One region of the Saccharococcus sp. Marseille-Q5394 genome, then DNA from elsewhere that is predicted to be linked to it. Evidence: riboswitches for the same ligand, from Rfam matches in the RefSeq annotation. Region 1 holds a riboswitch; each other region holds the start of a gene.
The links. Region 1 has a riboswitch for preQ1 ahead of queF (preQ(1) synthase). Riboswitches for the same ligand answer to the same signal wherever they lie in the genome.
Positions count from the first base shown of each region.

Region 1 (10,395 bases):
GGTCTCACCTGTCTCGCTAATCCCCCAGGAGTCGCCACCTTCCGCTCCAATCAACAGTCATACCTCGATTCAATAAAACACTAAAGAATTACCAGCTATAATTCAATAAGCCTATTATCAGTGAAATTGATATTGGGCTTATTCTAAGCTTTTATTCGGTCTCAATTAGATCGATAAAACCTGGAAAAGTCAGTGTTTATCGTCGTAAGGATATTGGTATTTTTGTCAAGTGTGAACTTTACAATCTTCTAAGTGGGGCGTATAATTTATGTTGTCTGAATTGGAGACGTACCCAAGAGGCTGAAGAGAGCTGACTCGAAATCAGCTACGGCGTTCACGCGCCGCGGGGGTTCAAATCCTCTCGTTTCCGTAATACGAAATCAATGGATTTCAATAAGTATCAAAACCCTTGTATTCAGTAGGGTTTTTCTTTTTGTCTATTTCATCAAATCGTATCTAATTGAAACCAACCGATGTTAAATCCGATGTTAGCATCGGGTAGAAAAATGTGATATGCTCATCGCGAATTTGCTGGAACTAACGAATCACAAGGACAAAGCGATTATTAAAACAGCGCATTGAAGGGCCAGCTAAAAAGTTCTTCACTTAGATAAAGCTATATACCCGACAGTACTACGTGCGCCACAACACTGTATTTAAAAAATGGATGGTCGCTTGGTCTGGGTGGAGTAGCTGTAGTAGATTTAGCTATGGCGGGAAAAAACTGAAGTGAGATTGGCGACATTAAAGATACTAACCAAAGGTAATCCCTAATATGAAAACTATTTGTGCTCTCGGTTAAATATATTTATTTCCGTACTCGATTTAAGGGTACTTTAGTGTTTTCCTCATAACGATTCAGTAATCCATGTAACCATGTGTCTGTATATCTAATTCTTGAAATATTTGATTGCTGCACTTGAGTAACTAAATAAAGAAGAGTACATCACGTAATTGTGATGTACTCTTCTTTACTCACCTTCAAAGAATGTGAAATCAACTTCTTTAATTAATACCTTACGCTTGATAGTGACACCAACATTATAATCTAACATATATCTAGCTAATTTGTTACCATCAATCAAGATAACTTTCTTATAAGGAAGAACTTTAACATAGTCATTCGCACCTTGAGAAAAACTAGATGTAGTAATAAAGACACCCTTACTAGCACTTCTCCCTTCTAAAGCACCTACAAACGCCATTATATCGGGTCTGCCAACGGTGTTTATCCAACGTTTAGCTTGAACATAAATATTATCCAAACCAAGTTTATCTTCTTTTATTATTCCATCAAGACCCTCATCATTTGTACTTTGAGTTACTTCTCCATCCCCGTAACCCATTGCAGTTAATAGTTCCACAACTATGCTTTCAAACCTTTTCCAATGGACTTTCTGAAGTTCTGTAAGGATCTTATCTATCAAATACTTATCAAGTTCTACTAATTGCTCGTTAATTACTTTTATCGGATCTACCACTTGTTCTAATTCTTCTAGTTCTTCTTGAATCTCAATTTCACTTTCATTAAGCAAATCTAAACCATCTTTAGTAATTCGGTAGGTATGTTTTCCTACTTCTTCTATATATCCTTTTTTCTGTAATGAAAATCTCGTTGCCCTCATACGACTCACAAATACTGTTTCTTTGCTATCGGGATACGAAAAATTAATTTGTTCTTCTATCAATTTAAAATGATTTGCAACTCCCTCATTCAACTTAGTCGCAATGTATAAATCTTCATCTGACATTACCAATAATATTGGGATGACTAAATCTTTAGAAGAAGGCATTGTCGTTAAAACTTTACTCTCGATTATTGTTAGTCTATTCTTTTCTGAAATTATTCTGTTTATTTCAATCTCAGAACTTGGAACTCCTTGTTCTTCAAAAATATTTTCAATTTCATTTAAACTTAAATGTGCGTCATTTAATTTCTTAACCTTCTTTAAAAATTCATATGCTTCTTCATCGTAGTACTTATAAATTCCTGTTTCTTCAAAGGGTAGATATCTTTGGAACTTTTTAATCCACTGTCTTCCTTTTGATTCAGTCCAACCAAATCTTTTAGATAGCTCTGTTTGACTGATGGTTTTATTATTCGTCATAAATACACCCCCATAACTTTTATTTAATTCTATTGTAAATTATGGATATACGCCACTCAATTATGATGTGCGATAGGAAATACAACTCACGTGACTGTTGCAGTGATTGCATGTGTGATTAAGTTCCTGAAAGTGCATGGGCATATTATATTTATTAGGGGCATCCGTTGCTTGGAGTGCAGGCGCCGACTCCTGCGGGAATAGCATGAGCCTTGAGACCCCGGAAGGAGCACGCTTTTTGCGACTGAGGAGGCTCGAGCCATGCCCGCGGAAAGCGTGCGCCGAAACGGAGAGCAACTGCCTGTTGATATCAAAGTCCCTTAAATACATATAGAAAACGACTTAACTGCAGGTAAGCAAGCGTCAGCCTGAAGCGGAAATCCTGTTGGGACATATGTATAAGTATTTCAATTGGTGACTTGTACAAATGTCTGTTATTCTATAAGAAAGCATCTAATTGAAAGGATGAGTGACATGTCAGGACCGGCATTGAAACAACTCCAAGCTCACCGCTCCATCCATGAAGGCGGATTATCAGGAGCAGTCAGCAAGACCGAACTGCTAATAGAGTTTCTGCAGGAAGGCGATATGAAATCGGCTGATCGAGCAGCTGATGAACTGATCGATTATTGGAAGTCAAGGGTGATTAGCCACGCTGATGCCGAAGAAGAAGGGCTCTATCTGGAAATCAAAAAAGAGAATCCAGAATTGGAAGAGGCCATCACCCAATTGACGAGAGATCACGATCTGCTTAGGATTATCGTAAAAGATATCGAAATGCTTCGCGAAACAGAAAAACTCAGCCCTACAGTTTTACAGAAGTTTTATGCACTGCTAGTTGTCAATGAAATACATAGCCGCGATGAAGAACGGTTGTTGCTGGAGTAAGAAAGGTGAAAAAGCGCCGAAAATGGGTGCTTTTTTCTTTGATTGATAAAGAGAGGTGAGTCCAATCGAAAAAATTAATTCCGTCTTATCTACCTATTTTGGATTTTCTTCCTTCCGCACCGGGCAAGAAAAAGCCATCCGAAACGTGCTTGAAGGGAAAGACACACTATGCGTCATGCCTACAGGCGGCGGTAAATCCATCTGCTATCAAGTTCCTGCGCTAGTAATGGAGGGCACAGTACTTGTCGTATCCCCCTTAATTTCATTGATGAAAGACCAAGTGGATGCCTTGCATCAAATCGACATACCAGCAGCGTACATTAATAGTACATTATCAACGGAAGAATATTTCGGGACGGTTGAAAATGCACTAGGAGGAATGTATCGTCTGCTTTATGTAGCTCCTGAGCGATTTGAATCCCCTTCATTTATTCAGCAAATCGGTAAAATGGATATCCCGATGATCGCCATCGACGAGGCACACTGTATCTCGCAATGGGGACATGATTTCAGGCCGAGTTACCGGATGTTAAGCAAAGTCATATCTTCCTTCGAACAAAAACCGGTCGTTTTGGCTTTGACGGCTACTGCAACGCCTGCCGTCCGGGAAGATATTTGCGGCCAATTGCATATTGAACAGGAAAACACAGTAATGACTGGCTTTGAGAGAAGCAATCTCACCTTTTCTGTCATTAAAGGGCAGGACAGGGACAAGTTCGTCAAGGACTATGTTAAAAAGAACGATGGAGAGGCGGGTATTATTTATGCCGCCACCCGTAAAGCAGTTGACCAGATCCATGCCACGTTAGAACGAAGCGGAGTCGCTGTTGCAAAATATCATGCTGGACTCTCGGATGGTGTCCGGCAAGCGGAGCAGGACCGGTTCCTTATGGATGAGGCGACGATCATGGTTGCAACGAATGCATTTGGGATGGGAATAGATAAAAGTAACATCCGTTACGTAATCCATTACCAAATGCCGAAAAACATGGAAAGTTATTATCAGGAAGCAGGCCGTGCGGGAAGGGATGGACTGGATAGTGAGTGCACCGTTTTATTCTCTTCGCAGGACGTAATCACGCAACGGTTCCTCATTGACCAATCGCAGGATCAAAATCGAATTCCCGCCGAGCTTGAGAAGCTGCAGTCGATGATCGACTACTGCCATACTGAATCATGCCTTCAAAAGTTCATCATTTCATATTTCGGGGAGACGGACGTGCAGGATTGCGGCCGTTGCGCAAACTGTACAGACACCCGCGAGAGCTTTGAAGTGACGGTTGATGTGCAGAAGGTACTATCCTGCGTCATACGAATGGGGCAGCGATTCGGAAAAACGATGATTGCTCAAGTTCTGACAGGTTCACGAAATAAAAAAGTGTTGGAGTTCGGGTTTGATAAATTAACTACATATGGTTTGATGAAAGAAAGGAATGCGAAAGACATTTCCGATTTTATCGAATTCATCATCTCCGAAAATTATCTCGGTGTGGAAAACGGTCAGTTCCCGATTATCTATGTCACTGAACAAGGCAAGGATGTATTGACTGGTAAAATCAAAGTGTTTAGAAAAGGAACCGTCGAAACGAAGCAGATAGCGAAAGATGATCCTTTATTCAACCAGTTGCGTGCACTTCGCATGAAGCTTGCTCAAGAAGCAGGAGTACCTCCGTTCGTCGTCTTTTCGGATAAGTCATTGCGTGACATGGCGGCAAAAATGCCGGTTACGGAAGAAGAATTTTTGGAAGTGAACGGCGTCGGGGCGGCGAAGCTGGAAAGATACGGCGAAGCATTCATGGAAGAAATAAAATCATTCGCTTCACAAACTAGTTAACTAAATACAAAACAGGTGAAGGATCGCAAAAATGCGATTTCCTTCACCTGTTTTTTATACATTTACATTTGGAACTTCTCGTTTATCCCCATAAAGTTCTCATTATTCCACAGAGAGTTCTCGTTACAGATCATTATGTTCTCATTACTCCATGGAAAGTTCTCATTCTAAGTCAAAAAGTTCTCGTTTAGGGCTATGAAGTTCTCATTTATCTTTGAAAAGTTCTCGTTTATGGCGATCAGTTCTGTAATGATATCTCTTCGCTCATAATTTCAGGTTCCTTTTTTCTACATACAGACACGAGCAAATAGACGATCGGCGTATCCAAAACGGCGATGATGAATTTGAAGACATATTGGCTAGCGATCATTCCTAACAAAGCACCTATCGGCATCGTTCCCGCAAAAGCGATTGTTATGAAAATCGTCGTATCGACGAGTTGGCTTGCCATCGTTGACACATTGTTCCGCACCCATAACTTTTTCGCACCATGCCTTCTTTTCAATCTATCGAATATGGTGACATCCAGGTTCTGACTGATGAGGTACGCAGCCAAGCTTGCGATTGTCACGCGGAAGCCCGCTGTGAAAATCGTTTCGAATGCTTCCTGATGTTCATAGAAAGAGGCTGCCGGCAAATGGATTGCTAGCCAAATGAAGCCGATTGCGAAAAGCTGTGCGATGAAGCCAGTCTGAACCGTCTTTCTTGCAGCTTCTTTTCCATAGGCTTCCGTCAATACATCCAAAATTGGATACGTGCAAACGTAGATGATGGCTGCTGCCGGTATTACGATCCAATCGCCGATGCTCATCAACTTGACCGCCACGATATTCGATAAAATTAACAGGCCGACAAAAATCCCGCTTAAATAATAACGCATTTCATTGTTTCCCCCTCAACGGTTATCGATCTTTTCGGGATACATGTCATGGTTCATCATTCGATGTTCCGCCATTTTTTCGTATTTCGTACCAGGCTTTCCGTAATTGCAATAAGGATCGATGGAAAGTCCGCCACGCGGAGTGAACTTGCCCCATACTTCAATATAGCGTGGATCAATCAGCTTAATTAGATCATTCATGATGATGTTGACGCAGTCCTCGTGGAAGTCTCCGTGATTGCGGAAACTGAACAAATACAATTTCAATGATTTACTTTCGACCAATTTTTTATCCGGCACGAAACTGATATACATTGTTGCGAAGTCCGGCTGTCCTGTCATCGGACAAAGTGATGTGAATTCGGGGCAGTTGAATTTGACGAAGAAATCCCGTTCCGTGTGCATATTATCGACGGATTCCAAAATAGTAGGGTCATACTCATAGGCGTACTTTGTATTTTGATTCCCTAGCAAAGTTAAATCCGTTAATGTGTTTTCATCTCTTCCAGCCAATTAAAAAACCTCCATGATTATAGTTGTCAGGGAGGGGCCATAGAGAACAAAAAAAGCCATGTCACGTAAATGGACATGGCAAAATTTCCGTCATCCATAGTTTTTTATAGAGGGTCGCTATGAACCTCTCCCGAACAGGGTTATTCATTTCGTGTAAGACTTTAACCTATCAAGGCCCCTCTGTCAATAGTAGACTCTTTTTCATTCCGAGGATCGTATAAACGGCGACGCTTATTAGGATGATGCCAGTGAGCATGAACCCACCCTTGAATGTCAAATCCAAATAGCCGATGAGACTTGAGCCTGCGACGACCCCGATGGAAAAGAATGCGTAGAAATAGCCGTAAGCCTTTCCGCGGAATTCCGGTGATGAAGAATCGATGAGCAAAGAATTAATGGAAGGGAATAGAAATGCAAAACCTATTCCATACAATGCCATTGCCAAATACAGGAGCTGCAACTCTGAAACTTGACTAAGGAAAAGCATACTTGCCCCCATCATCGAGATGCCGAAAGCCAATGTGATCATCGGACGTACTTTATCGAAAATACGGTTGATCGGCAGCAGGAATATCAGGATGGCGACGACGCCGAACGTGCTGAGCAGCATGCCCGTCGCTTTTGTGTCAAATCCGAGCGCCTCGACTTTCAAAGGCAAGACTAAAGCCAACACACCTTGTGAGAACATAAGGAAAAACGCGCCTGCGAAAGCACGGACCATGCCGGGATGCTTGAACAAATACCGGACTCTGAAATGCTTTGCTTCTTTTGTTCTTTGCTTTTTTTCAAATGAAACAGATCGTAAAACAAAAAATGCGGCGATCGCAAGGATGAACATAATGACGCCGTTAACTGTCATAATGAATGGAGCACCCGTTTTTGAAGCGACAATGCCGCTATAAGCAGGACCAATGATTGCCGCCATTCCTACAAAGGCGCCTGAAATGGCTACACTTCGGCCTCGCTTTGATTCTTCGGCACGATTGGCGAGGAATGTAAAGGCAGCAGGGACAATTAGCCCTTCCATGAAGCCATGGACGAAGCGAATCCCGAGAAGGGAAGCAGGTCCTATTGCGAAGGAATAAAGAAGCAGAGAAATACCTGATGCAAATAATCCGATAAGCAGAATAGCGAACGGTCCTCTACGGTCCGTCATGAATCCGGAAATGACATTCCCGATGGTATTGGAAAATGAATACATTCCGACAGCCAACCCCGTCATGAACGATGAAGCACCTAAGGACAAAGCAAAAGGGCTCATGATAGGAAGTTGTGAAAATAAATCAAAGAAGGAAAAAAAGACGATTATATAAACGAAAGCACGCATTTGGAATCCTCATTTCATAAAATTGACTCATATTCTACTTTACCATGGATGCCGGATTAGGCAAAAGGACAGCTTGTGAACAAAAGAATAATTAGCCAAAATTGTGGCGAAACGATAAAATGAGAGAATACTTGCAAAGAGAGGGATGGTCATAGTGGACACGAAAATCAGAATTGGCATCGCTGGATACGGAAATTTGGGCAAAGGGGTCGAGTCGGCAATTGCTCAAAACGATGATCTGGAGCTCGTTGGCGTATTCACCCGTAGAGAACCGGGAGACTTGAGAGTGAATAGCGGTGCACCTGTTTTGCGTTTGAATGAAATCGAAGAACATGTGGATGATATTGACGTACTGATCTTATGCGGGGGTTCGAAAGATGATCTTCCTGAACAAGGACCTGCGCTTTCGAGGCTGTTCAATACAGTAGACAGCTTTGATACGCATGCTAAGATTCCCGTATACTTTGAAGCGGTAGATGAATCGGCTAGACCGAATGGTAAAACGGCTATCATTTCCGTAGGATGGGATCCAGGACTATTTTCGATCAACAGGCTTTACGGAGAATCGATTCTTCCTGAGGGTGCAACCTATACGTTCTGGGGGAAAGGGTTGAGCCAAGGACATTCGGATGCTGTCAGAAGGATCGAGGGGGTCAAAGGGGCAGTCCAATATACGATTCCTGTTGAATCGGCAGTCGAACAGGTGCGCAACGGATCACAGCCGGAACTGACGACGCGCGACAAGCATACACGTGAATGCTATGTTGTATTGGAAGAAGGTGCCGACGCAGCCGAGGTAGAGCAAGCGATCGTGACGATGCCCAATTACTTTACAGATTATGATACGACAGTCCATTTCATTACTGAGCAGCAATTGAGAGAAGACCATAGCGCAATGCCTCACGGCGGTTTTGTCATCCGTAGCGGGAAAACCGGCGCTACGAACAATCAGGTTATGGAATTTTCATTGAAATTGGACAGCAATCCGGAATTCACATCCAGCGTACTAGTCGCTTATGCGAGGGCGGCTTACAGGTTGAATAAAAAAGGGGATATAGGCGCAAAAACCGTGTTTGACGTCGCCCCTGGACTGCTTTCTCCGAAGAGTGCAGCACAGCTTCGCAAAGAAATATTGTGATTGTGAAAGCACTTCCATTGTTGCTATCTTTCATCTATACTGAATTTGAAGTTTTTTACTTAGGAGGTCGAAATAAATGTCGAAGATGGATGATACGTTACTCATGCTGAAAGACTTGACGGACGCGAAGGGGATTCCCGGCAATGAACGTGAACCGCGTGAAGTCATGAAGAAATATATCGAGCCATACGCTGATGAAATTGAATACGATGGACTCGGATCTTTGATTGCCAAAAAAAGTGGCGATGCAAATGGACCGAAAGTGATGGTGGCAGGCCACTTGGATGAAGTCGGCTTCATGGTGACGAAAATTGACGATAAAGGATTCATTTCCTTCCAGCCGGTCGGCGGATGGTGGTCGCAAGTCATGCTTGCCCAACGAGTGACGATCGTTACGCGTAAAGGGGACACTTTGACGGGCATCATCGGATCGAAGCCTCCTCATATCCTATCTGCGGAAGCCCGGAAAAAGCCGGTGGACATTAAAGACATGTTCATCGATATCGGAGCTGAATCGAAGAAGGAAGCGATGGAATGGGGCGTTCTGCCCGGTGATATGATCGTTCCGTATTTCGAATTCACGGTCATGAACAATGATAAATACTTGCTTGCGAAAGCATGGGATAACCGCATTGGCTGTGCAATCGCAATTGACGTCCTGAAAGCGCTAAAAGGTGAAAATCACCCGAATATCGTATTCGGCGTTGGTGCGGTGCAAGAGGAAATCGGCTTGCGCGGTGCAAAAACGGCTGCTGCAAAAGTGAATCCGGATATCGGCTTTGCAGTTGACGTAGGCGTTGCGGGAGATACGCCAGGCGTCACTTCAAAGGAATCGACAAGCAAAATGGGCGACGGGCCTCAAATCCTTCTCTATGATGCATCGATGGTTTCCCATAAAGGTTTGCGTGATCTTGTCGTCGATACGGCAGAAGAACACGGCATCCCATACCAATTCGAGGCGATTCCGGGCGGAGGAACAGATGCAGGTTCAATCCATGTAAGCGGGAACGGCGTGCCGTCTCTTGCCATTTGCGTCGCAACTCGCTATATCCATTCCCATGCAGCAATGCTGCACCGGGATGATTACGAAAATGCGGTGAAATTGATTGTGGAAGTAATCAAGAAGCTCGACCTTGACACAGTTGATCAAATCATTTTTCAATAAGGACTGATAGGAAAGATCGTGCCTGCTAGAGGTGCGATCTTTTTTATACATATATATGTGAATAAATGCATATTGGTAAATTCTTATCTAATGAATAAAAAACCATTAGTAAAGCATACTTCTGACTAACTAAGTATTTCTAGATTGCTCATAATAATTCATTTGACTTTATAAATATACGTACATATAATGAAACATACAAACCATATTCAGGATGGAGATGATCATTTTGGTGAAAATGCATATATCGACATTAAAAACTGCGAAAAAAATTGAAGGTCAGCTAAAAGGCCGTGATTTGTTGACGTTATTGGACTATACGAGTGAAGAAATCGATTATTTATTGCAAAAAGCGTTGGTGATGAAGAAAGAAGTAATTGCAGGAAAAATTCCCCCCATACTGCAAGGGAAGACACTCGGCATGATTTTTGAAAAACATTCCACACGTACAAGGATTTCATTCGAAGTCGGCATGGTACAGCTTGGCGGCCATGCGATGTATATGAATGCGAATGATCTTCAAATCGGACGCGGAGAATCGG
Region 1 covers NZ_CAMPPQ010000001.1:955,731-966,125, reverse strand. Annotated here, with positions in the region: tRNA gene OC538_RS04840 (tRNA-Ser) at 283-370, shown strand; gene OC538_RS04835 (restriction endonuclease) at 972-2,108, opposite strand; gene OC538_RS04830 (hemerythrin domain-containing protein) at 2,583-2,996, shown strand; gene recQ (DNA helicase RecQ) at 3,052-4,830, shown strand; gene OC538_RS04820 (queuosine precursor transporter) at 5,069-5,710, opposite strand; gene queF (preQ(1) synthase) at 5,726-6,223, opposite strand; PreQ1 riboswitch class I at 6,314-6,357, opposite strand; gene OC538_RS04810 (MFS transporter) at 6,393-7,550, opposite strand; gene OC538_RS04805 (diaminopimelate dehydrogenase) at 7,705-8,688, shown strand; gene OC538_RS04800 (M42 family metallopeptidase) at 8,765-9,853, shown strand; gene argF (ornithine carbamoyltransferase) at 10,092-10,395, shown strand, end outside.

Region 2 (10,395 bases), 1.1 Mb from region 1:
AAGCAGAAGGAAGATGGCGCGAAAATGCGATTCACCAATCCGAGCGCTATTTACGGGAAGGACTCCGTGATCGGGCTGCGTCCAGGGATTTGGCGAACGGTGTCGGAATACCTGTCAGGGGCTATGAGGAGAAAAAGGTATATGTGTGGATTGAGGCGGTGACGGGCTATTATTCCGCGAGCCAGGAATGGGCGGCTTTGAACCGCGTGGATTTCGAGGAGTTTTGGAACGAAGAAACGGTCTCCTACTATGTGCATGGTAAAGACAACATCCCCTTCCATACGATTATATGGCCAGCTATTCTAATGGGAATTGGCAAGGAGAACGCATTGCCGACCCATGTCATTTCTAATGAATATTTGACATTGGAAAAGCGGAAATTCTCGACAAGCCAAAACTGGGCGGTATGGGTACCGGATATTTTGGAACGTTATCATCCTGACTCGGTGCGGTATTTCCTGACTGCGAACGCTCCAGAAGGCAGGGATGCAGATTTTTCATGGCGCGAGTTCATTTATAGCCATAACTCGGAGCTTTTGGGGGCGTACGGAAATTTCGTAAACAGGACATTGAAGTTTATTGAGAAATCGTATGCCGGGGTTGTGCCGGTTGCGGAGATTAATTTGGAAATAAAGGAATTAGTCGTGGGGCTTTATTCCAAAGTCGGCGAACGAATTGAAGAAGGACACTTCAAAGAAGCGATCGAAACGATTTTTGAGTTCATTCGCCGGGCTAATAAATACTTCGATGATGAAAAGCCTTGGGTGCAGATCAAGGATGACGAAGCAGCATGTGGGCGAACAATGGCTACATGCGCATATGTCATCGCAAACTTGGCACAGCTCCTCTCCCCTTTCCTGCCGTTTTCGAGCGAGGACGTGCAAGCGATGCTGAAACTGCGGAAGCCTGAATGGAAGGAAATCGAAATTGGTGAATTGACATTGTCACATGTCAAACCACTGTTTGAACGGATTGATGTCGAGCAGATTGACGTGGAATTGGAACGATTGAGGGATAAGTCTATAGGGGTGCAATGAATTCTGACCTTCTCATAGTTTGAGAAGGTTTTTTCATTTGAGAATGGAAGGTAATTATAAGCATTCGGTGATAACCTGACGAGAATCGGTGATAAACGCGGTCAATTCGGTGATAACTGGACGAGAATCGGTGGTAAAGTCGCGCAAAGCGGTGGTAACTTGCCAAGAATCGGTGGTAAACTTCCCCTCCAACTATTTGATGCAATCCCACCCTCAATTTGAGACAATATACAGACAAAGGAAAAGGTTGGAAGGGTGATGAATTTGAAAGAACGTTATTTTTGGGCAGCGATCGGACTTATCGCAATCAGCTGGATTGCGAATTCATTATACGCACAGTCAAAGCAATTGGAGGAGCCTATTTTTCTGGATCATTATATTGAAACGACGACGGATGAACACGACCATAACTATGTCATCTTTTACTATTTAGCAAATAAAAACGATCACTCAACTATCAATTATATAAGATTCGGTGATGTCGAAGGCTTTCCGCAAGGTGACTATTTCTATGCAGGAACCACCGCCCCCCATGCAATTGACACATATAATCATCAAGAATTAAGAAGCATTACAGTCGCACTAAGGTCATTCAATGATAAAAAAAATGCACAATCATTCAACGAAATGGAAGTGTTTTATTCAGACGGAAGATCAGCAACCGCGTCCATCGGGGAAGTGATCATCCATCCAAAAAGGTACTATGGGAATGACGATGCTAGAGCGTTGGAACAACCATCTAGCGGAAGCAGCAATGACGGCTCGAGCTGGGATACATTCCGAGCAACCGAGCCGTTGGCAATCGAGAAAATCGACTTCCCTTTCAATGAACCGATTGAAGAACGGTTCAACTTTACAATAAGCGGCAAACAAACAGAGCAACCGCTGGATTCCCTCAAGCTTCCAATTCAATTAGAGAAGGATAAATCTGTGACATTGAGAGTTAATTTTAAAGAAAAAAGTTTTGTGAACCCTTTCGCATTTGCCATCCATATATCCGGAACAACAGCGGAAGGAAAACCTTTCACAAACTATGCTCATTATAATCTGTTTCCGTATTTGACACAGGACGACGTGAATCGAATTATCGAGGAAAAGACGGGGAGGGGTTCGGATGAATAAAGCGTTGCGGCAAATCTTCTGGGGGTATGTATTCATCTTTTTCCGAATTCACATTGGCTTCGATGTTTTAGCGGATCCAATCGGTTATTTCCTGATTTTATCGGGATGCTCCAAACTCGTTGAGGCATATCCAGTAGCTAAAAAAGCAATGATTGTTGCGATGATCGGTGCTATCTTTTCGCTTCCTTCAGTCTTCGTGAACCTTTCGGAAATACCTCTTACATTTGGTTGGTCGACTTACTCCAGCTTTCTATTAGTCCTCAAAATGGTTATGGGCTATTACTTGTTCATTGTATTGAAAGATGTAACGAAAGTGTTTGGCGGCCGAGCGTTGCATCAAAGAACAGAAAACACGTTCAAATTTTACGTGGCGATCCATCTTTTCGCATTGGCAATAGAATCCTTTTTCATGAATGTACCGGAAGACGGATGGGCCGCTCTTTCATTACTTTCATTAATCGGCGTGCTGGTGATAGATATTCTTTTTCTACTATTGATCGGGGCCATCCGGCGTGTCAGCCCGGAGCAACTTCGGGTAGATACGTTCATTTGAAACTTATTTCCCGCATAAAGTAAGAATCATAGGGGGTTATCATTTGTTCAAAAACGATGCAAACCAAATTCGCGCTGGATGGCTCATCTTTTTGGCGTTCTTCGCGATGTTTATTACGCAGCAGATTTTTGCAATTCCGGGAGGAGTCCTGCTGGCGATTGCTGATTTCCCGTTTCAAGATGGAAATTATGATATGGACTTCCAAGCCGCATTCGACAGGCACCCGTGGATTTTCCTATTGACCCAAGGCGGCGGGACAGTCGGCGGAATGCTCGCTACTGTTTTGTTATGGCGTTTTGTCAATAAAGGGACGCTGAAAGAGTTGGGATTCAGGGGGACGTTGAAAGATTTAGGGTTCGGCCTCTTGCTCGGAGCAGTGTCGATCGCCATCATTTTCTTTATTCTATTGGCTTCCGGTAATGTGGCGTTGCTCAATTCATTCACGAAACCTGAGTTCACAGTGTACTCATTGTCATTTCTGGTACTTTTCATTCTTGTCGGCTTTTTTGAAGAGATGTTTTTCAGAGGATATGTCATGTCCACACTGGAACGACGTGGGAATCCGAAATGGCTTGTCTATACCGCCTCTGCTGTCGTGTTCAGTTTGGCGCACGGCACGAATCCGAATGTCAGCGTATTGGGCTTGATCAATATCGCATTGGTCGGCGTTTTATTCGCCTATATGTTTGACGCGACGAAGAGCTTGTGGCTTCCAATCGGCTATCATATTACATGGAACTACTTTCAAGGGAATGTTTTCGGATTTGCTGTTAGCGGAACGACCCCACACGGAATCTATAACGTCTCGGTGGAAGAAGGAAATGCATGGCTGACCGGCGGAGCGTTCGGATTGGAAGGCGGCCTATTAGCGACGTTGTTAATTATTCTAGGATTTTTTGCAACGAGGCTGTATGTGAGGATGAAGGCGGAGTAAGCGGTTATGCGCCTTTGCTGCGATTTATGCGCGATTTTAGATGTTTATGCGTGATTTTGCGGAATTATGAGCGATTTTAGCGATTTATGAGCTTTTGAGGCATTTTATGCGCGTTTGGAGCGATTTATGCGTGAATGAAAGCTTGCTTGAGGCTGCCTAGCTTATGGCAGCCTCTTCTTTTCGTCCGCTAAGCGTTAAAACGAGGATTCCGCCTAAAAGGAGCGCGATTCCTGACCACGAAACAAAATCCAACCTTTCCCCTACGACGAGCACGCTTAAAATCGCGGCAGTGAGCGGTTCTGCTAACGAGAGCGTAACCGCGGATGATGAGGGGATGTGCCGCAGCCCGGTGGAAAACAGAATATATGCCACACTTGTCGTCGCGATACCGAGGTAGATCATTGTCGCTATACCGGGTAGGGTTACTAACCCTTCCGTTTCGAAGATGAACAGAAACGGCATCAGCATAATTGCGCTCACTGAGAAGATGACGGCAACTGAGGCAACCGCATCTGCTTTCTCTAATACTTCTTTGTTGAACAAAGTATAGAAGGCAAATAAAAGTCCGGCGAATAACGATAGCGAGACGCCTACCGGGTTGACGACCAACCCTTCTTTATTCGAAAACAATAATACACATCCGACGATAGCAAGTGAAGTTGCCGTGAGCCATATTTTCGATGGGCGTATTCTTAGGAATAGCCATTCGATTAGACCGGAAAACATCGGTGCACTTCCGATTGCTACGACGGTCCCGATAGCGATTCCAGTCAACCGGATTGACGTAAAAAAACAATATTGGAAGATTGCCATCGCCAGTGCGGAAAGAAGCGTCGCTTTCCACGGCCAGTTTCGAAAATCGATCTTCCGAAGAATAAGCATGATAATGAGCAAAGTGAAACCGCCGACTGCAAGTCTTGAGGCGCCGACTGCCAGTGGGTGAACGGTTTGCGGCATGAATGTTTGTGCAGTGCCTGTCGTTCCCCAAAGCACCGCCCCTAATAAGACAACTATGAATGCAATGCGCTGTGACAAAGAAATCCCCTCCTCCGATGTATTGAATATATCATGATATCGAAGGAGGGTGTATGAATTATCTAAATTATTTAGCTGTTGATTCGATCGTTTTTTTCAGCTTCGCCAATAGCCCATCCCAGCCTTCGGACATGCGAGGACGAACGACGTCATGCGATTCGCCGAACTCCGTCTGCTTCCCTTCCTCCCAACCAGCATGAATAAAGGTCAACTCGGTTTGTCCATCGATTGCTTTCAATTGAAAATGTACTTGCCAATCCTTACCCCAGTCGAATGAGAAACGGTTCGGTGATTGCACTTCAGTCACTTTACATGGCGATTCGCCCCATGGTCCCGCTTGTAAGGTAAATTCTTTTCCTTCGACCGGTTCCAAATCGTTCGGCATGAACCAAGCTCCAATCCCATCAGCTGTTGAAATATACGGCCACACCATTTCAATGGGCACTTCAAGCAATACATTCTTTTTTATTTCATTCACGATCATATAAAATTCCTCCTTGTCATTTCCACACTAATTTATATTTCTTCACATATTTTTCATCTTCCTCGATTTCAATTAATTCTAAGGCGGTTTTTTTGATTGATTGGTCTTTCGTTGCGTCATATAACTGTCTGAAACCTTGCTGGATATCATAACGGATCAATGTTGGATGTCTTTCATCCGAACACGTTTGGAATCTGCTAACGAGGTGCCCCATCACCAATTCCTTATGTGCCTTACCCGCTAGGCCTACTTTCCAAATCGATTGAAGACAGTGCCGAGCTGTCACGAACTTCTCATCTTTCGTGACTTTCAAGAGGAGTGGAAAGTCACGAAGTATGCGCTGCTCCGGATCACTGATCGCCAAGCCCGCCAAAAACTGCGCCGCTCTTGCCCTTCGATGATTGTCTTTGTCCGTCAACCAAGCAAGCAGAATGTCCCACACTTCGTACGCCCAATCCACTTTAAATTCCAACTTTTCCATAATAGCCATGAATGCGGAGTATTGTTTGTCTTTATCTTCACCTTCAAGGTCGTCGAATAAAGATTGAATTTGCTTTTCCATGTGAATACCTCTTTTTATATCATTTTAACATAACTAGATTAATGGATCCTGGAGGGCTGAAATGAGTCCTTGTGCAATTCATCAATCCCTAGTTCATCGGCAACTGGAATAGTACCCAAGCTATTGAACGAACAATAATACCATGTTACACTAAAAGGCAGGCTTTTTGCCGCGTGGTTCGTAACCATCCCACGTAAAAAAAACTAAGGAGAAATGAATATGAAAGTAAAAACAATGGCAACAAGCGGTATTATCGCTGCGTTGTATGTTGCTGTGACGTTTTTGATAGCACCGTTCGGGTTCACTAACATCCAGTTCCGCTTATCGGAGATGTTCAATCACCTCGTTGTGTTCAATAAAAAATACATCGTCGGGGTCGTATTAGGCGTATTTATCGCCAATATGCTCTTCTCGGAATTGGGACCGATCGATCTCCTATTTGGTGTTGGCCAATCGGTACTCGCTCTATCAATTACAATCCTCTCCGGAAAGTTCATCAAAGGCCTCTACCGACGAATGATTTTTAATACATTGGTTTTCACTTTCACGATGTTCCTCATCGCATGGGAATTGAATATCATGCTAGAACTGCCTTTCTTGTTGACATGGCTTTTCGTTGCTGTTGGTGAATTTGTCGTCATGGCAATCGGCATTCCTATCATGGTTGCATTGAATAAACGACTTAATTTCAGCAAGCTCATATAGGATTAAAAAACAGAGAGTGGCATTTAATAGCCGCTCTCTGTTTTATTTTACTCATACATAGGTGTTGCCGTATTGCGTTTTTAATAGCCAAGAGTGAAAAAAGTATTCCCCGACAGAGATAATTGCTCCAGCCAAAAATGCTTCTCCCAAGGATTCCGAATATCCAAGCAAGTTTAAGCCACCCCATAAAACAATAAATCCTAATGCCAAGTCTCCAATCGTCGCGGTCATATTGCCTACTCTTGGTAGAATCATCAGATCTCCCAAGTAAGAAATTAATAGTAAAGCGAAACCTAAAATAGTGGAGTGCCAAAAAGAGACGCCATTGAATACCGTTAGTACAATCCAAAGTACAGGGAATATCAAAATTGCTTTGATAAGAAGTGACCTTCCATGGTTAACGTTTGATTCCTCATTCATCGTTATTGCCTCCATTCATTTACTACTTTTAACATTGCCCAAGTCCAATTAAAATATGTAGGAAGCGCTTCGTTCGATTATAATATTTAGATAATGAAAGGAGGGTTTTTAATGTATATGACGATTGAAGAAACAGCAGAATATTTGAGTATGCCAGTCGAGCAAGTCCGGAAGTATGTATGGGAAGGACGCATCCGTTCCGTTCATGACGGCGAACAATTCTTCATTAATCAGAATCAATTCAGCGAGTATTTCAACCAGCTCGAGACGTTAAAAAGGCAAATCGACGACTATTTCAATGAACCGCTTCCACCCGACCGTGATATTAAGGATGAGGATTAAAAACCCCTATAAAGGGTAAACTGAAACCAGGGATGTGCCATAGTATAAAAGACACAATTTTTTCATTCAATACTAGTCGGATTTTCAATTCGAAATATCCTATTTATTTCTAACAGGCACCTTTGGGATGCATTTTATCGGTGTTAATAAAAAAATCAAATGAGCGATTGTTGTAAGTGACTAGATTTTCACTCCCTTTGCTTTCCCACTACATGATTGGTATAGTGTGTAGTCGTTTCAAAAATCCATTATTCATAGGGGGAAACATGCGAAAAATATCAAATGTGTTTTATATAACAATCGGCCTGATTATATTGGCTGTTGGATATGGAGTGATTGCGGCGGAGAGTTTTGAAACCGTCACAAATTCCATCAAATCCTTCGTATCATCTTCATTCGGATGGTATTACATGCTCCTGCTCTCATTCCTGCTTGTGCTTAGCCTTTTCTTCATTTTTAGCCCATTCGGCAAAGTGCGATTAGGACAAGATGAAGACCGTGCATCGTTTTCGACAATCACTTGGATTGCCATGCTATTTTCTGCAGGGATGGGAATCGGGTTAGTCTTCTACGGGGCAGCAGAACCGCTATCCCACTATGCCATTAATCCCGCAACGGCCGAGCCGAATACAGATGCTGCATTTAAAGAAGCAATGCGACAAACATTCTTCCATTGGGGATTGCATGTATGGGCCATGTACGGGATCGTCGGACTTGCTCTTGCGTATTTCCAATTCCGTAAAGGAGAGCCAGGTTTAATTTCAGCAACATTGAAGCCGATTTTCGGTAAAAAAATGGAGGGGCCATGGGGCGTACTCGTAGATGTACTTGCCGTATTTGCAACAGCTTTTGGCGTTGCCACTTCTCTCGGCTTCGGTGCTGTTCAAATTAACGCAGGCGTGAATTATCTATTTGGCGTTTCAATCGGATTCACTTCACAACTGATCATTATTGCGGTCGTGACAGTCCTCTTTGTCATGTCTGCGTGGTCGGGGCTTAGCAAAGGAATCAAATATTTGTCAAACACAAATCTAGTTCTTGCGCTCGCCTTATTAGGTTTCGTCCTCATCTTAGGGCCGACATTGCTCATCTTCAATGTTTTTACCGATTCTATTGGAGGCTATCTCGCCAACCTCGTTTCGATGAGTTTCCGGACTGCACCGTTGAATGACACTCATCGTGACTGGCTGGAAGGTTGGACGATCTTCTATTGGGCTTGGTGGATTTCCTGGGCACCATTCGTCAGCATGTTCATCGCGAGGGTATCAAAGGGCAGGACAATTAGAGAGTTCATGGTCGTTGTCATGTTAGCACCAACCGTTCTGAGCGCTATCTGGTTTTCAGCTTTCGGAACGACTGCCATCAACATGCAACGTAAAGGGATTGCAGACTTAGCGAAAACAGACACTGAATTGACGATATTTGAAATGTTCCATGCGATGCCTTTGTCGTTCATTATTTCCATTGTCGCAGTTCTGTTAATTGCATCGTTTTTCATCACTTCCGCGGATTCAGCGACATTTGTGTTAGGCATGCAGTCCACATACGGTTCATTGACCCCGCCGAATAGCGTAAAAATCATTTGGGGCGTCATCCAGTCTGCAATTGCTATCATATTGCTGTCTGTAAATGGATTGACTGCACTGCAAAACACGATCATCATTGCCGCTCTGCCGTTTTCCTTCATCATTTTGCTGATGATTTTCTCACTACTCAAAGCGTTGAAGAGCGAACTGCCTAAGAGTGAACGGCCGAGGAGAAGAAAAGCGAAAGATACCATTTAAACAGCATAGAAAAAAGTGGAGGACGGAATCTAAAGATTCCTCCTCCACTTTTTTAATTTGGCACCAGGACTGCTTCGTGTTGGCGAATGATATGCAGCAAGTCCGCAACCATCGCGCTTCCTGTCGGATACATTCCTGCACCCGGGCCAACCAACGTCAATGGTCCGAGATATTCGGTATTTACGATGACGGCATTGTCGACACCGTCAATACTGAAAAGCGGGTGATCCGCTCCAATTAGGACAGGTCCTACCGTCGCCTGCAGCTTCCCTTTTTCATCCTTCCAAATATCTGCCACGTGACGATAACGGAGATCGCCTTTGGTTGCATCATTGATATCAATTGATTCGAGATGATCGATTCCGACGACAGGAACGTCTTCCCAGTCAGGCTGCCTGCCGAAAGCGAGCGCGCTCAAAATCATCAGTTTACGGAAAGCATCCGTGCCATCCACATCATCTGCAGGGTCTGCTTCCGCGTAACCATTTTGCTGTGCATGTAACAGTGCTTCTTTGAATGAAGACCCCTCATCGCGCATTTTCGTCAAAATGAAATTTGACGTCCCATTTAAAATGCCTTGGATCCGTTTAATCCGGTCGCCTACCAGCAGATTGGTCACAGTCCGGATGATTGGCACCCCGCCAGCAGTCGTCGCTTCGAACCCGACTTGCACGTTCCGAAATTCGGCATGTTTCCTTAACGCAGGTCCGTGTTTTGCAAACATTTTTTTGTTCGCAGTTATGATGTGGCACCCTTTCTCAATCGCATCCGACAAATACGTATAAGCAGGTTCTTCCCCGACAATCGCTTCAAGAACGATATCGATTTCAGGGTTCCCTAATATATCCTGAATATCATCTGTAAAATTTGCGCCTGTTATCGGCAGGCGTTCTTTCGCCTTGTCTTTTACAAGGATGGATACGACATCAACGGTGAAACCAGTGCTCTTTTTAATTTCTTCCCGCTTCTCTTGCAGGATTCTATAAACACCTTCACCGACCGTACCAAAACCGAGTATGGCCACTTTAATTGACGGCATGAAACCACCCTTTCTGATCTAAAGCGGAGGAGGGCGTTTAGCCCGTGCTCGTAACGCTTCGCTTTTACTCGCAAAAGCCGTTCTATGTGACGGCTTTCGCAGCTAGATGTTAATCATAGCAATAGTTAGCGAACTGCGACAGGCGCCGCTTTCTCAATCGCCTGCTTAAGGTCCGCAATAATATCATCAGTAGACTCCAGTCCGACAGACAGACGGATCAATTCCTCTGGCGTTCCTGTCTTTTTCAAGTCCTCCGCAGACAATTGCTGGTGCGTCGTTGATGCAGGATGGATGATAAGCGATTTTGCATCCCCTACGTTCGCAACATGCGACCATAGCGTAATATTGTCAATCACTCTGCGTCCTGCGTCACGGCCA
Region 2 covers NZ_CAMPPQ010000001.1:2,034,872-2,045,266, forward strand. Annotated here, with positions in the region: gene metG (methionine--tRNA ligase) at 1-1,037, shown strand, start outside; gene OC538_RS09775 (hypothetical protein) at 1,296-2,159, shown strand; gene OC538_RS09780 (hypothetical protein) at 2,152-2,712, shown strand; gene OC538_RS09785 (CPBP family intramembrane glutamic endopeptidase) at 2,756-3,646, shown strand; gene OC538_RS09790 (DMT family transporter) at 3,803-4,681, opposite strand; gene OC538_RS09795 (SRPBCC family protein) at 4,749-5,165, opposite strand; gene OC538_RS09800 (hypothetical protein) at 5,182-5,727, opposite strand; PreQ1 riboswitch class I at 5,895-5,940, shown strand; gene OC538_RS09805 (QueT transporter family protein) at 5,947-6,432, shown strand; gene OC538_RS09810 (DUF2512 family protein) at 6,484-6,852, opposite strand; gene OC538_RS09815 (excisionase family DNA-binding protein) at 6,964-7,194, shown strand; gene OC538_RS09820 (BCCT family transporter) at 7,461-8,978, shown strand; gene OC538_RS09825 (homoserine dehydrogenase) at 9,031-10,017, opposite strand; gene OC538_RS09830 (O-acetylhomoserine aminocarboxypropyltransferase/cysteine synthase family protein) at 10,143-10,395, opposite strand, start outside.
Region 2: linked by a shared signal. The riboswitch ahead of OC538_RS09805 (QueT transporter family protein) and the one ahead of queF (preQ(1) synthase) in region 1 are both predicted to bind preQ1.

Region 3 (10,395 bases), 1.2 Mb from region 1:
ATGCGGTGCGAAAAGGAGTAGAGCGGACCGGCGGAGTCATTAGTTCGGCAGGATTAATTTTGGCGGCAACATTCCTCGTACTTGCGACAATGCCGATTTATGAATTGAAGCTATTCGGTTTCATCATGGCGCTTGGAATACTAATCGACACGTTCATCGTCCGGCCATTGCTCATTCCTGCTATATTAATTTTGCTTGGCAAATGGAGTTTTTGGCCGAAGAAGATATGACAAGAGAATAAAGTTCGTGGTTGATGGAAAAAGGGACTGTTGCAGAAAATTGGCTATAACCAACTTTCTGCAACAGTCCCTTTCCATTGGAATTCTATGTGTTTTCCTTCAGTCCCGTTCATACATTTATGAGTTCTTTTTCAAGCACTAGTTCAATATTGCCATCTGCATCCGTTGAACTGCCCAACAAGTCGCAAGGACGGCCGACTTGGTCAATTACACCGTCTTTGATCTTCACGATTCGATCCGCGAGTACGTGCGCATCATTTTGATTGTGTGTAACGAAGATTGCGGTTATGTTGGCCTTCTTTAATATCCGGCGAAGGTCTTCACGTATTTTAACAAGGAGCTCGGTGTCAAGATTACTGAAAGGTTCATCCAAAAGAATGAGCTCAGGCTGCGGTGCAAGTGCCCGTGCAAGTGCCACACGTTGTTGCTGACCGCCGCTTAGCTGATGCGGATACCGTTTTTCATAACCTTCTAGTTCAACGAGTTCCAATACTTCCTCCACACGATTCAACTTATCATTACGGCTCATTTTAGGGAGCCCGAATAATACGTTATCTTGAACACTCATATGCGGGAAGAGCGCATAGTCTTGAAACACCATGCCGATGCCGCGCTTTTCGGGTTGGACGAATATGTGGTTGTTAAATATTGTTTTTTCGCCTAACGAAAATGAACCGCCTTTCGGCATCTCAAGTCCGGCAATCAGTCGAAGAATTGTGCTTTTTCCACTTCCGCTACGCCCAAGAATGGAGATTATTTCACCCTTGTTTATTGTTAGCGTGAAATCTTCGACTGCATTTGCAGGTGAGTTGGAATAAGAGAAACTCAAATTTTGTATATCAATAAACATATTATTCCCGCCCCTCTCCAAGCAATTTGTTGAAAATAAATATTGCAATTGCACTTACACCGACTATTAGCAAGGAAGCTTGTGACGCTTCCATAATTTTTTCATCACTGGCATATTGGAACGCCTTGGTTGCAAGTGTATCATAGTTGAACGGTCGTAAAATGAGCGTCAATGGAATTTCTTTTAAAATATCGACAAACGTAAGGATGAACCCGCTTATAATGGCACCTTTCATCATCGGAATATCGATTTTGAAAAAGGTACGTAAGCTGCTTACGCCTAGCATACGTGAGGCATCACGAAAGTCTGTGCCGATTTTTGTGTAACCCGATTCAATCGAATTATATCCGATCGCGAAAAACCGTATGATGTATGCACTAATCAGCATGACAAGGCTGACACTTAAAACGAGCTCAGAATCCAAACCTAAAAATTGATAGACAGGCGCTAGGTACCGATCAATAGCAATAAATGTAGTGACAACAGCCACCGCGATGACCGCACCTGGAATGGAATAGCCAAGAACCGTTAATTTCGGCAGCACTTTCGCAAACTTATGCTTCGTAATACGGCTGAAATTTCCGATGACGAGGGAGAAAAAGATGATAAGCAATGCGGCTATTCCCGCAACAATGATCGAATTCTTCGTGTATGTCAACACTTCCTCCATCGGAACCTTGCCGAATGTGAGAACAACCCAGTCCAACAACTGAAGAACTGGAATAAGAAAGGCGATCGTAAAAATAACTAGTGTATACGCTGATACCAATGCTGCCTTTTTTCCGGTCAATTTGACGAGAGGCAGCGGTCTAAGTTTTGTTGATGAAAAGCTATATTTCTTTCCGCCGCGGAGAACCCACTCGATTACGAGGATGAAAATGACGATACCCATCAGACAAGCCGCAAGCTTGATGGAAGAATCCAAGTCTCCTAAGCCGAACCACGTTTGGAAAATTGCAGTACTGAACGTTTGAATGCCAAAATACTTCACTACGCCATAGTCATTTAACACTTCCAATATGACTAGGCTAACCCCACCAATGACAGAAATACGTGATATTGGAATAATGACTTTCAAAAAAATTTCCATTGGACCTTTCCCAAGTGTCCGTGCACTTTCAACGAGAGAGGCGGCTTGATTGGACAAGAAAATTCTTGTAATCATATAAACATAAGGATATAAGAATATCGTATAAATGAAAATGGCACCAGGGACATTCATAATGTCGAAATAGGTTTGATTTACCGTTACATCAAAGTGATTTCGAAGCGTCTTCTGAACGATACCCGTATAATTAAGGATACCATGATACGTATATGCACCGATGAATGGTGGTATCGATAAAGGCAAGATGAGTGACCATTTCATGAAGTTGCGAAGTGGGAAATCATATTGTGCAATAAGCCAAGCTAGGCTAAGGCCAATTGCAACGGTGAATAGTGCCGTGAAAAATACAAGCGTCAGCGAAGACTTAATATAGTTTAGAAGCATGAATTCGCGAATATGCCCCCAATTTTCACTTGCGGGTGTAAAAACGCCTCCAACAATTGAAAAATTAGGAACAAACAGTAAAGTTATAATGAGTACTGCACCAATCGTCCAACCATTCACGTTTGCCATTCGCCTATTCATGACCAAACCCATCCTTTGCCTTTTCCGCAATAAACCCCTACCGCAAAAGCGACAGGGGGCAATCTATTATTTCCAACCTACTTCGTTAAAAATCATAATCGCTTTTGCATTATTTTCACCAAGAGCTGTGAGTGGAATTTCTTGTTCCTTGAACTCACCCCAAGATTTAAGAAGTTCTGCTGGCTCGACATCCTCGTTTACAGGATATTCATAGTTTGCTTCTGCAAAAGTAAATTGTGCTTCTTCACCCGTTAGGAATTCAAGAAGTTTCAACGCATTGTCCGCATTTTTCGAACCTTTAACGACTCCAGCTCCGCTAATATTAACATGAGTGCCTGTCGTCTCCTGGTTCGGGAAGAAAATGCCTAGCTGTTCTGCTACTTTTACTTCTTCAGGTTCTTGAGAGTTCAGCATTTGTCCTAAGTAATAGGTGTTCATGATTGCAACGTCACCAATGCCTGCAGCAATGGCCTTCGCTTGATCACGGTCCCCGCCCTCAGGACTGCGTGCCATATTGTTCACAATTCCTTGTGCCCATTCTTTCGCTTTTTCTTCACCGTTGATTTCAATGAAAGAAGCTAAAAGAGATTGGTTATAGACGCTTTCGGATGAACGGACGAGAAAACGTCCTTTCCATGCATCGTCTGTGAGCGCTTCATAAGTTGATAACTCTTCGGGCTTCACCTTATCTTTATTATATACGAGAATGCGTGCACGTTTGGTCAAACCTACCCACATATCATCAGAATCACGGAACTTTTCAGGTATTTGTTTCGACAAAATGTCACTTGACACGGCTTGAAGTAACCCTTGCTCTTTTGCACGGTATAATCTGCCGACATCCGCCGTTAAGAAAAGATCGGCCTTCGTAGCTGTTCCTTCACGTTTTATACGCTCGATCAACTCATCAGCTTCACCTTTAATGACGTTCACTTTAATGCCAGTTTCGTCCTCAAACTTTTTGTACAGCTCATTATCGACGTCATAATGTCTGCTCGTATACAAATTCACTTCGGATTTTTCGTTTTTCTTTTGATTCTCGTTATCTCCTGCGTCGCTGCTTTGCTTCGTACTATTCCCACATGCCGCGAGAACGAGTAGCAAAGAGGCAAGCAGGAGCATTAAACTTTTCTTCATATAGTACTTCCTCTCCCAACTTATGTCTTTAGATTGATAACGATTCTCAATCTCATTCTTAATATAATGTGTAGGAGCATGAGAGTCAACAAATATTATATCAAGTATAATAAAAAGGTCGATTCACAATAATGAAAATCGACCTTTTTATTTATCTTACTACTTTGCAGTGAGCTCTAAACGCCTCTCTTATTACCCCATACAAGGGCATGCAATTGTGGCAGCACCTTCACTTCGTTCATAATTGGGGAAGCGACAGCCAAATCAATAAGCCATTCAAACCGTTTCAATAAGTTGGATACCAGATAGGCATCATCTGTTGTTGTCGTATCATCGTTACCCACTTGTACATAGAAAGGGAATGACGGGTATCGAAGATGGACTTCTTCCGCAAATTTGAAATCTGTTTCATCAAAGACGACGATTTTCAGACTTGCGTTTGCATCTGTCAACTTCTCCATGAAACGATCCAGTTTGCCGAAATCCGTTATCATTTTTGAACTAGGTGGTTTTGGTGAGAGCGTGATATCATCGATTCTCAACAACCAATCTTGCCAAAATGTAGCTTGCGTTTCGACTGCAACTTTCCAACCTTCTGCATGGCAGAGATCGACTAATTCTCCGATTCCTTTGTGCAAGGCTGGATTTCCACCCGAAATCGTTACATGAGAAAAGGATTGGCCACCGATTGCTTTCAGTTCCTCAATAATTTCCTGGGGGCGTTTCGAAACGCTTTTGCCAGTACCGTCCCATGTAAAACTGGAATCGCACCAAGCACAAGAATAATCGCAGCCCGCCGTCCGGACAAACATCGTTTTTTGACCGATGACCATTCCTTCACCTTGGATTGTCGGTCCAAACACTTCCATTACGGGGATTTTCATAGTAAATCCTCCCGTGACGGACGATAGGCAACATAGCTCGTCGGCGTTTCCCGAACGATCACTTGGAGGCACACAGGACGATTGTCTCGTGTACGAAGAACATCTTGAATGGACTTCCAAATTTGTTCTGCTAATCGTTCAGTTGTCGGAAAGGTATGTTGGAACTCAGGATGATCGTTCAATACGGAATGATCATATTTTTTATGAATGAGATCTTTCAGTTGCTTGAAATCTATCAAAAAACCGAGTGGGTCCAGCTCATTTCCTCCGATGGTGACATTAATGAAATACGTGTGTCCATGCATCACTTGGCATTTTCCTGCATCTTCATTGGGAATGAAATGCGCAGCCGAAAAATGCATGTCTTTATTTAATTCAAATCGATAGTCATGATGTATTTGCGGATAAAATTGCTGCATCATTTAGCGGCACCTGCAATCTTTCGAGCTTGATACGCAGCAAGTCCTTCATTGCGCAGCACACACGCAGGGCATTCTCCGCAACCTGAGCTTGGAACGCCGTTGTAGCACGTGAGTGTTTTCTCCTGCACAAAATCGAGTGCGCCAAGTTCGTCGGCCAGCTCCCATACTTCGGATTTATCAAGCCACATTAACGGAGTATGGATGACAAAGCGTCCATCCATGGCTAAATTCAACGTCACGTTTAATGATTTAATAAAATTGTCGCGGCAATCAGGATAACCGCTGAAGTCCGTTTCACTCACACCGGTGATCAAGTGCCGTGCGCCAATGGCATCGGCGTAAACCGCCGCAAAGGATAGAAACAGATGATTTCTTCCAGGTACGAACGTTGACGGCAATTCGCCATCCACTTCCGTCACTTCGATGTCATCTCTTGTCAGCGCATTGGCTGATAGTTGATTGATCAAATTCATGTCCAGCACTTTGAATGACACGCCAAGTTCTTCTGCAATGTTTCGGGCGCATTCGATTTCCTCCGAATGCCGTTGTCCGTAGTCGAACGTCACCGTTGCGACTTCCCGGAAATTTTCCAATGCCCAAAACAGGCACGTCGTACTGTCTTGACCGCCGCTGAAGACGACCACTGCTTTTTCATTTTTCATTGTACATATCTCCTTAGTTTTTTAGAGAGGGAGTTTGCGAACCTCTTTTTGGAACCCTGTCCATAATACCATAGGTGAGCGGGGGAACTGAACGGATACAAAAAAATGGCTGACATGAGTCCGGGACAATACCGTCTTCACATCAGCCACTCTTATTACTACTTTTATTTTTGGAACACTAAATTCAACTTACCGTTCTCTAAGGAAAGGCTAGCATCAAACTTGTTTCCGTTATTGGCGGTGAATCCTTTGATCGTATTCGTTTTGCCTTTTGTGCAAAGGAGCTTCACTTGCGCCGGTGTCAGTTTCTTTTTCAAGAAGATGCCAGGCAACGTCTGTTTACAGCCATTTTTGTAGTTGCTGCATCCGTAAAATCCTTTTCGGGCCAGAATCATGCCATTTTGACATGCAGGGCATGGGGCGACCTCCACAGCTTGATAAGAGCCGCGCGATTTCGATTGCCGCGGCGGAACTTTCGTTGCGTCGATCGGCTTTGCCTCCAGCTGCTTAGGGACCTCATCTAATAGCTTCGCAATGAACTTCGAAATATTTTCGAGGAAATGCTGCCCGCTTCCTTCGCCATTGCCGATTTTCCGCAAATACGTTTCCCACTTCGCCGTCATCGATGGACTCGCAAGCAGATTTCCTTCGATTGCCTGGCAAAGCACACGGCCTTTCTCCGTAATCGACACGATATTTTTAGACACGGTTATATATCCATGCTTTTTAATCGTTTCAATGATGCCGCTCCGTGTCGCTTCCGTTCCAAGACCCTCAATCTCTTTCAAAATATCCGTTTCCTCTTTGTCCTCGACCAACTTCCCGCAAGTTTTCATCATCGCGATTAGCTGACCTTCCGTGTATGGCTTCGGCGGCATCGTCTTGCCCTCTTTAATGCCGATATCGGATTGGACTGTCTCTTGCATACGAAGCGGCGGCAAAGCGGGCTCGTCCTTATCCTCTTTAGACCGTTGGAATAAAGCCTTCCATCCTAAATCCCTTTCCGTCTTGCCAGTCGTGAAAAACGGAAGGCCATTTACATCCGTCGTCACTTTCGTTTCGGTATACAAATAATCAGTATGGAACATCGCGAGCGTCGTACGGACGACCTCTTCATACAAATTCCGCTCAAGCGGCGACATTCTGCCGAGGACTGCCTGCGTCGGCACTTTCTTCGTCGGGATGATCGCATAGTGCTCTTGGACCTTCGAACTGTCGACATACCGTTTCTTCGGCGCAAGCGAAGCGACGGGGAAGGGATGTCCGATCAGCTGTTGGTAATCGCCGACTTGGTCCTTCAAATACGCAAATTCATTCGGCGTTATATGGCGCGCATCCGTCCGTGGGTAGGTGACAAGCTTCTTCTCATATAAGCCTTGCATCGTCTTCAAAACGTTCGCGGGGCTCATCTTCCAACGCCGGTTCGCTGTCGCCTGCAACGTTGACAGGGAATGGAGCTGCGGTGGCGGTGTCCGCTTATCGGTGTGCGTAACAGATGTGATAATGCCGGGCGAATTCGGTTGGATGCCATGTTTTGAAAGCAGTTCCTGAATGATTTCCCGTTTTGGCTCCTTCGCTTTCGCTTTACCTTTATACGTACCGTGTTCTGATTTGAACGTCGCTTCCACTTCAAAAAACGGTTCCGATACGAATGTCTCAATCTCTCGTTGCCGTTGATAGATTAAATAGACCGTAGGCGACTGCACTCGTCCGATCGGAAACACTTCCTGGACACCTTTAGCTTTCAATAAGAGTGTATATAATCGGGAAGCATTCATCCCAACAAGCCAATCGCTGATCTGACGGGATTTTGCCTCCTCATACAGCTGCAAATCCTTGCGATTATCACGTAAATTCGCAAACCCTTTTCGCACTTCATCCACCTCAAGTGAATTGATCCAAAGCCGCTTGATCGTCTGATTACGCGCACCCGTTTGATAATATATGCTATAGAAGATGTTCGAGCCTTCCCGGTCCACGTCACATGCATTGATGACTGTATCCGTTCCGCGAATCAGCTTCTTTACAACTTGAAACTGCTTGAATTTACCCTTTGCCACTTGGAACTCATATCGTTCCGGCAAGATTGGAAGACTCCCAAGTGACCAACGCTTCCAAGCGGGATTGTATGCATGAGGTTCCTTCAATTCCACGAGATGGCCGACACCCCAAGTGATATAGGCGCCAGCTGGAAAAATCATGCAAGGATTAATCTCAAGAAACCCTTCATGCTTTCGCACGGAAAAAGCGTCCGCATACGCTTTCGCTTGGGACGGTTTTTCAGCTAGGATGACTGGCTTCACACTAGCCCCTCCTTTCATTAAATAAAGAAACGTTCGTTCTGTTATTATCGCATAAATGGAAGAAGTTTACGAGTTGGGAGCAAGAATCTAAAGGGAGATTAATCTTCATGAAAGGTTGAACAAGTGGGGAAGTTCACGTTTGTTTCATTTGTTTGAGTGACTGTCATCCGATTCATGGCCGAGGTCATCTTTAAAACTACTACAGGATACTGATATCGGAGATGCTATAATAGCATTTACTGTATCATTATGAGCATAATACATAATTTGTTATATAAAAACTTACAAATAAAGGGTGGAGTATAATGCAATTTATGCTAGACCGTTCAATAAAAAAACCTATGTATAGGCAACTTGTAGAACAAATAGAGAATGCAATTATATCGGGAGATTTATCTCAGGACCAGCCATTACCATCTGAACGTGAGTTGGCAAAAAAATTACTGATTAATAGGAGTACGGTGGTGACTGCTTATGATGAGCTAGAGGCAGTCGGATTAATTGTCAGAAAGATAGGGAGCGGCACGTATATAAATACGGACATATGGGGGCTAACTCATAAAAGGGTTCCCAATTGGGGGAGATATGTAGAGGATGGCTCATTTCTTCCGAATCTTCCGTTGGTACAGAAACTTCGTAATGAAACTGAGCAAAAAGGAATGATTAACCTATCAAGCGGGGAACTTGCAGCAGATTTACTACCTAACGTCCAATTCGCTAGGATTCTTAAGGAGCATGCGTTTGATGAGCATTTAGGTTACGATCATCCTTTAGGCGATGCGGGATTACGGGAGACCATTTGTAAACATATGAAAACGTATAAAAGTATGGTAGTTGAGCCAGACTCCATATTGATTACATCGGGTGCTCAGCAAGCAATACACCTAATCGTTCAATGCTTGTTAAAACCAGGCGATACAGTAGCGATTGAAGACCCATCCTATGCATTCTCTTTACCGATCTTTCAATCATTTGGTGTTAAAACGCTCTTACTCCCAGTTGATCAACATGGTGTAAATCCTGATGATATTGAAGCTTTACAAAGAAAACATCGAATTCGTATGCTCTTCTTAAATCCTGATTATCAAAATCCTACTGGCACGAAAATGTCGCTGGAACGCCGAAAGAGAATATTGGAATTATCATCAAAGCACGGTTTCCCCATAATAGAGGATGATCCTTATAATTTGACGTCATTCGACGGGTGCATTGGACCTACGTTAAAGTCAATGGACGATAATGATAATGTTTTATACATTAGTTCGTTATCAAAAGTGGTTGCATCAGGACTGCGCATTGGTTGGATTATTGGTCCAGAAAAAGTGATTAAACGCTTGTCAGACGGCAAACAGCAAATTGACTTTGGCCATAGTGTTTTTCCGCAATGGATAGCGAATCAATTTCTAGATTCCCCCCAATTTGACGAACACGTTTCAGATTTAAGGATTCAACTGAGGGAGCGAAGGAATGCGTTAATTTTGGCATTGGACAGCTTATCTAAAGATGAGGTTACATATTTAGTGCCACAAGGCGGAATTCATTTATGGTGTAAAATAAATCACGAAATTGATGAATATAAGTTACTTGAAGAATCCATGAAAAAAGGCGTTTCATTTGTACCTGGGAGAATAATGGGCTCAAAAAATGGATACGTTCGATTTACTTATGGCAAAGGGAACGAAGCTTCAATAAAAGAAGGCATTTCTAGGTTTGTCTACGCGCTAAGAAATAACGGGGGGGATGTTTGAAAATGTCTAAATTCTAAAGAACTCCAATAACTTTTTAGTTCCCCCATTTTTGAGCAATCTTAGACGGTTCCTGAGACACGAGAACGACATGTACTATTTCACTGGTTCCGAACCGTCCTCTGTTGTTAATATAATATAAATATACCTACAAGAACTACTATAATAATGAATGGGATTGCTAGAACATAAGCCCATAGCAGAGAAGAAAAACTGTTTTTCCCCTTGTAATCTTTATTCATAGAATTAGCTACGGATATGGTCAAAATTAGTCCGACAGCTGAAACAATAAATACAAAAATGATTGAAACTATGAGAGCTACCTTCATGCCTTACTCCTCTTTATAAATATTTTTTTCTATACGTTATAATTATATAATATAAAACATTTTTGAGAACCATCCAATTAAGGGTTATTTAAACCAACCACTTTTTAAGGAAATTGAACAGTTACTAAAACTACCTATAAGCACATCATTCATCTGTTTGAAAGTATTGGAATTTTTCGATTTTGATTTTG
Region 3 covers NZ_CAMPPQ010000001.1:2,131,110-2,141,504, reverse strand. Annotated here, with positions in the region: gene OC538_RS10345 (MMPL family transporter) at 1-230, shown strand, start outside; gene OC538_RS10340 (ABC transporter ATP-binding protein) at 349-1,089, opposite strand; gene OC538_RS10335 (ABC transporter permease) at 1,091-2,722, opposite strand; gene OC538_RS10330 (Fe(3+) ABC transporter substrate-binding protein) at 2,789-3,859, opposite strand; gene queE (7-carboxy-7-deazaguanine synthase QueE) at 4,036-4,743, opposite strand; gene queD (6-carboxytetrahydropterin synthase QueD) at 4,740-5,165, opposite strand; gene queC (7-cyano-7-deazaguanine synthase QueC) at 5,162-5,827, opposite strand; PreQ1 riboswitch class I at 5,835-5,878, opposite strand; gene OC538_RS10310 (type IA DNA topoisomerase) at 5,992-8,130, opposite strand; gene OC538_RS10305 (PLP-dependent aminotransferase family protein) at 8,436-9,878, shown strand.
Region 3: linked by a shared signal. The riboswitch ahead of queC (7-cyano-7-deazaguanine synthase QueC) and the one ahead of queF (preQ(1) synthase) in region 1 are both predicted to bind preQ1.